Regions from separate parts of the Clostridium sp. DMHC 10 genome, predicted to be linked through region 2. Evidence: a T-box and tRNA genes for the amino acid it is inferred to sense, from the RefSeq annotation. Region 2 holds a T-box; the other holds one or more tRNA genes.
The links. A T-box is a leader RNA that pairs with one kind of tRNA and senses whether it is charged. The one in region 2 lies ahead of metG (methionine--tRNA ligase), so its partner is inferred to be a tRNA-Met.
Positions count from the first base shown of each region.

Region 1: it encodes a tRNA-Met, which carries the amino acid that the T-box ahead of metG (methionine--tRNA ligase) is inferred to sense. The anticodon was not compared.

Region 1 is NZ_LGVB01000015.1:612,548-615,969, reverse strand. Features, by position in the region: gene spoIIE (stage II sporulation protein E) at 1-885, opposite strand, end outside; tRNA gene AGR56_RS04850 (tRNA-Met) at 1,534-1,610, opposite strand; tRNA gene AGR56_RS04845 (tRNA-Met) at 1,615-1,690, opposite strand; tRNA gene AGR56_RS04840 (tRNA-Leu) at 1,701-1,790, opposite strand; tRNA gene AGR56_RS04835 (tRNA-Met) at 1,804-1,879, opposite strand; tRNA gene AGR56_RS04830 (tRNA-Leu) at 1,890-1,979, opposite strand; gene AGR56_RS04825 (S1 domain-containing RNA-binding protein) at 2,288-2,698, opposite strand; gene AGR56_RS04820 (septum formation initiator family protein) at 2,755-3,036, opposite strand; gene yabQ (spore cortex biosynthesis protein YabQ) at 3,155-3,422, opposite strand, start outside.
Region 2 is NZ_LGVB01000015.1:1,526,927-1,530,348, forward strand. Features, by position in the region: gene metG (methionine--tRNA ligase) at 42-1,673, opposite strand; T-box leader at 1,786-2,040, opposite strand; partial or broken gene ric (iron-sulfur cluster repair di-iron protein) at 2,264-2,979, opposite strand; gene AGR56_RS09465 (FprA family A-type flavoprotein) at 3,152-3,422, shown strand, end outside.

The DNA of each region.
Region 1 (3,422 bases), 910 kb from region 2:
TAAATCTCCATGATCCTTACAATATAAAATTAATATACACAAAATAATAACATATGATGCTCCAGATACTAGCTTTCCTGATTCCTTAAAAATTCCTACTATTAATGCAGCTATACCAAATACACTTATATACACAAGCATATTATCTGTATTCATACCAACTATTGCACCCAAAGCTATACCAGATGCTGCTCCTACTGCACTTCCACTTACATATGCGAGAATTAGTATAAAAAGCATCGATAATGTGTTTCTTATTGATACACCAAAAAGTTCAGTTCCTTTAGTACCTGAAATGGCAATAGAAATCGTTATAGCCATGCTTATGATTTCTTCATTTGAAAAAAGATGTCTAGAATTAATATTATCGAAACATATAATACAGTAATTCAGAATATAATATAATGATACGGTACAAGCCACTTGTATTAAAGAAAATAAAATGGCAGACTCAATAGTTAAATTTAAAATTAAGAACTTAAAAATAGTAAATTCTATAAAAATAGTTGAAAACATAAAAATCAGTTTTTTAATCTTTGTTATTTTGCTTAATGTAAAGGATATAACCCCCATAATTAAAATAGATATTACATACATATGGAAATCCTTAAGTTCACTATGAATAGAAATATATCCAAGTGCAGATGAAATACACGATACCGTATCTATCTTTTTATCAAACTTAAAATTTAAAATTACAATTGTAAAAGCAATTCCAAACGGAGCCATAGAATCTACAATTACAACCCTACTTATAAAAAACGAACTCACTGCAAATAGTATAAGTTTTATCATGAATATTTTGTTTACATTATTAACTTTAGTATCTTTTTTATTTTCCTTAGCAACCCTCTCATAAGTTAATACATTGCTATCGTATTGCATTATAACATCCACCACCCATAACAAACAATTTAGGTTAATTATATCAAAGTGTTCTGGAAATGTTTGTCAATTGATGTTTATTCAAAAAGTTTTTTTTAAGACATTTATCCCTACAATACTTATTTACTTATTTTTACTATATATAAAATACTATAAGTTTACATTATGACTAAACATGATTTTTTATTTTTGTATTTTACGTCTTTTTTTACAGTGCTGCATGTGAAATTTTAGTATTTTAAAGTACATATACATAGATAGACAACTTGAAAGGTTAAAATGACTAATGCCAAATTAATCCTGTTAAACTGAAAGTTGACGCAATTCACAATGCACAATGCACAGTTCACAATGAAGGACGATTTTTCTCCGCTATGCTTCGAAAAATCCAAAAACTTAATATGCTCAAGGTGCTTAAAATATAGTGCTCAGCGAAACTGACACTATCAAGTTCTAAGATTTACCTGAGCGTAGCAAAAGGTAAATCTACCTTCATTGTGCATTGTGAACTGTGAATTGTGCATTGAGTTAAATTTTAATTTAACAGAATACATTTGGCACTTATAATTTCTATGTTTCAAGTTGTTCATATATATTGTGCTTCTAATTAAGGACATAAAAAAAGACTGTTTTATTCAAACAGTCTTTTGGTAGCGGAAATAGGACTTGAACCTACGACACTTCGGGTATGAACCGAATGCTCTAGCCAGCTGAGCTATTCCGCCATAATGGTTGCGGGGACAGGACTTGAACCTATGACCTTCGGGTTATGAGCCCGACGAGCTACCAACTGCTCCACCCCGCGATATGCTACTTGGTGCCGAAGACCGGAATCGAACCGGTACGATGTGATTAGCATCGCAGGATTTTAAGTCCTGTGCGTCTGCCAGTTCCGCCACTTCGGCATATAAAAACTAATGGTTGCGGGGACAGGACTTGAACCTATGACCTTCGGGTTATGAGCCCGACGAGCTACCAACTGCTCCACCCCGCGATATATTATTTGGTGCCGAAGACCGGAATCGAACCGGTACGATGTGATTAGCATCGCAGGATTTTAAGTCCTGTGCGTCTGCCAGTTCCGCCACTTCGGCATGTCACTCATCAGCGACAATATTTATTATATATGATACATAGACTATTGTCAACAACATTTTTAAACTTTTTTATTTATTTATTAAGAAACCCAAAAATTGTAAGTTTCAAGTTGTTCATCTATAGGAGCATGTGAAAAATATAGGTATTCTTTTTTACGAGCCGCTCATAAGGCTTTATGTGCTGTATAGTAAAACCTATAGAATACCTTTTTTCACATCCTCCTATATACATATATTAATTTAAGGCAAAATTTAAGAGGGTATTAAACCCTCTTAAATAGATATGCTTCCCTTTAAAAGCCATCTTAATTACTTGAATTTTTTCTATAACCTCTAGCTCTAGAATCTTGATGTTTCTTTAAATCCTGAAATTTTTCTTCACTGTCCTTTAAAAATTTTGATAATTTATCCTCAAAATTAACAGTTGGCTGTGGCTTACTTTTCTTTACCCAATCTATCTCAATTGGTCTTGCTGATTTCTTAGGTGCAGAAGCTTGTTTTATCGATAAACTTATTTTTCCATTGTCATCTACGGAAAGAACTTTAACTTTTACTTTATCCTTTTCCTTTAAATATTCTCTTATATCCTTAACAAATGAATCTGCCACCTCGGATATATGAACAAGTCCAGTTTTTCCATCTACTTCAACAAAAGCTCCAAAATTGGTGATATTAACAACAGTACCTTCTAAAATACTTCCTGCCTTTAAGGTCATATTAAAAAGACTCCTCCTTGATTTTATATTGTGTATGTTAATTATAATTTATTAAGCTATTTATTTTTTTCACTTGAATCCATTACAGGAGTTTCACCTTCTTTTATAAGACCCAATCTTTCCCTTGCGAGCTTTTCAGTATATTTATCAGTCTTAGTAAGTTTAATTTGATCCTGTAATTTTCTATTCTCACTGCTAAGCTTATCTACGGTTTCCTGTTTAGTCTTTATGTCATTTTTTATTCTTAACATAGTGAGTTCTTGATTAACAAATATATATCCTATATTTATAATAAAAACCATAAGTATTATAATTTTTAGTTTTGACTTTTTACTCATAAATAAAACTCTCCTCTAGAGTTAAAACTTAATACCCATATATACATTTTAAAAGCTTTTTTAGATTTATTCAAGCTATTTATTAACTAATTTTTATTTTTTATTTAAGAATATTGATTCAAAAATGAAAAATTATAAAATTTACAATAATTCTAGTAAGTTTCATTAACTTTCTTATTATAGTATCAACAGCCTTTACATACCCACGGCTTATTACCTTAACATAAAAAATTATTCCTAATATCATAAATACATATACATAAATATTTATGTAAGCTTCATTTGTATACAATAAGAATGCAAATACAATAAATCCGCATAAAATAAGAAATATTATGTCTTGTATAAAAACCAAAATTCTATTTACTTTTTTTATATTTCTTATA
Region 2 (3,422 bases):
GCATTGTTACTTCGCTCCCACAGTAGTGAAACAGAAGAAAATCATCCTTTTTTAGCTTGAAGCTTTATCTCTTCTTCTTCAATAATCTTTTTATCTAATCTTTCAAACAAAATTTCAAACTCCCCAATTTGTTTTCCACACTCCAAAGAAAAATACTCAAACTTATCCACATTAAATTCAAGCCAGTGCTTAATTTTGTGAGATGAAAAAGGTAAAAATGGTTCAAGTATATTGGCTATATTAGCTATTGCATTTAAACAATTATAAATAACATTTCCGCAAATCTTCTTATCACTCTTTATAGTAACCCAAGGAGTATTTTCATCAAAATATTTATTTATGCTTCTTATAAATTCAAAAACCTCATCAACAGCATTTTTTAGTTCTCCATGTTCTATCTTATCTCCTATATTAACATACAGCTCTAAAATAGATTTTTTTAAAGCTTCATCTTCTTCTCCCTCTGGCACGAAGTTATCAAAATACTTATTTACAAAAACCAAAGTTCTATTTACAAGATTGCCATATGCAGAAAGAAGCTCGTTATTATTTTTCTTAATAAATTCTCTAAAAGAGAAATCCGTATCCCTTCTCTCTGGCCCATTTGATATGAGAAAATATCTTATGGCATCTGGATTATATTTTTCAATTATATCTGGAACCCAAACCGCCCAATTGTTACTTGTTGATATTTTTTTCCCTTCCAAAGTCACATATTCACTAGAGACAACCCTGTCAGGAAGTTTTTCGATTCCAATTCCACTTAAAAGGGCTGGAAGTATAACGGTATGAAATGGAATATTGTCTTTGCTATGAATATAGTAGCTTCTAGCATCCTTATCCCAAAACTTTTTCCAATCTTTATGATTTTCCTCTCCCCATTTTTTGCTCACAGTTAAATATCCAAGAACAGCATCTATCCAAACATATATTTTTTTATCCTCATACCCTTCAATTGGCACATCTATCCCCCAATCAAGGTTTCTTGAAATTGCCCTGTCGCGAAGCCCTTCTTTTAAATATCTTTCCGTATTGTTAACCGCATTTAATCTCCATTCACTTTTAGTTTTATCAAAATACTTTTTAAGGGTTTGCTGAAATTTTGAAAGTGCAAAATACAATTGCTTTCCACTTTTTACAACTGGTTCTTCGCCGCATAGCTTGCACTTTCTATTATTCAATTCTAGTGGTTCTAATATAGTTTGACAGGAATCACACTGATCTCCCCTTGCCTTATTGCCGCATACTGGACAAGTTCCTTCAACATACCTGTCTGGCAAAAATTGATTGCAATGTTCACAATACAGCTGTTTTACTTCCTTTTCATAAATAAATCCATTTTTATATAACTTTTTAACTATCTTTTCAATCTCTTTTTTATGATATTCGTCATCTGTTCTTGAATAGTAATCATAGGAAAATCCAAGTTTATCAAAGCAATATTTGAATTCCTTATGGTACTTATCTGTAATTGCACCTGGTTTTATATTTTCTTTTTTAGCTCTTATGGCAATTGGTGTTCCGTGGCAGTCACTTCCTGAAACATATAATACGTTATCTCCCTTCGCCCTATAATACCTTGCAATAACATCCCCTGGTAATACTGATGAAATACGTCCCACATGCAGTGATCCATTTGCATATGGCCATGCCCCTCCAATTAAAATATTCATTTTTCATTCCTCCAATATGATTTTTTAAATCAAATGGAAAAGGAATTGATTTCCTTGTGCCTCGGATGAACTTTATAGAAAATAAAAAAACTCCCGTTCCTAAGAAATTAATCTTAGGAACGAGAGTTAACCTTCGTGTTACCATCCTATTTTACCTATACCTCGCGATATAAGCCTCTTCAAGTACGTCACAAAAATGGCTATGATTATACTCTATCCCTTTAACGTGAGAAACCCGCCGCAGCCTAACATATGAATTTCGGTACGGAGCTCCAAGGCCATTTTCACTTTAATATTCCTCTCTCCCTCTCACCAAATAGGAGTTCTCTGTAAAAGTAATTTTTAAAGCTACTTTCCTTGTATAATGATGGTGCATTTGTTGTTGAACAACTTTCGACAGTACAATAAATTTATAAACTAATGAAATACTTAAGAAGTATTGTAATGAACTCAATGAGCGAAACCCATGCCCCGTGAATGTTTGCTCGCTGAAAAAATGCTCAGACAATTGAAATATCTAAGCATTTTATAAGTTTTAGATTTATCTGACGAGAGGAAGATAAATCATCCTTCATTGTACTCTGTACCCCTTACTCTTTCTTTGCTTCACTCATAAGTCTTGGGAACATAATATTATTTTCAAGATGAATGTGCCTAAAGGTATCATCCTCCAAAGCTTCAAGCAGTCTATAAGTCCCTATATAACTGTTACAAACATCTTCTGGAATTTCATAATTATTTGTAATTTCCCTTAATTCCTTTAATATAGAGCCTGCTCCCTCGTGTTCTTCTTCTAATTCTGTGATTTTTTGAGTTGCATTTATTAGTATATCTTCATCTCCTGTTTTTTCGTATTCAATTATAAGTGGAAATACAATTTCTTCTTCCTTTATAAGATGCTGCTCAAATTCCATCTTTAAACTGTGAAAAAGCTTGTGTACTTTAATTAGTTCTGAGTGGTTTGCACCGTGTACTCTTAATATTTTTGTTGTAAGCTGCTAAGACGCGGTAGTGTCTCATTCAAATAAGCATGATGAGTATTTATAACGTGTTCAATTAGCCTTGAATAAGGTTCTCTGTTCCAATCTACATTCTTTGTCTCTTCAATTATATATTTACTATATTCTTCATTTATTTTAGATACTATTTCTTCTCCACTTAGTCTTTGTTCCTTAATAGCTTCTTTAAGCAGTCTATCTCCTCCACAGCAAAAATCTATTTTATACTGTTTAAATATCTCCATAGCCCTTGGAAACTTGGCAACAATCTCTCCAATTTTTTGATCTAAACTAAATATATTATTCATAATTTTTATCCTCCATTTTATTTTATCTTTAGCTATAATTTACCCCAAAAGCAGCCATTAATTCTGTGATTGAAATCAAATTTTAAATTGATTGTGGTCATAGTTTAAATAGTCAATAACTCATATAATCAAAGCATCGGTAATACAAGAGATATACGAAGGAGAGATAATGATGAATAATAAAATACAAATTGCTGAAAAATCATTTTGGGTTGGTAAGGTAGATGATAGACCTGTTCCATTCCACAGATTGATACTAGAAAAAGGAACAACCTATAACTCGTATCTTTTAGAAACTGAAAAGCCTACATTAATAGATACTGTAGATATTTCTTTTGGAGTAGAATTTGTAAAAAAGCTTTCAGAAAACTTTGACTTAAATACTTTAAAATATGTAGTCATAAACCATGTAGAGCCAGATCATGCAGGTGCACTTCCTGCTT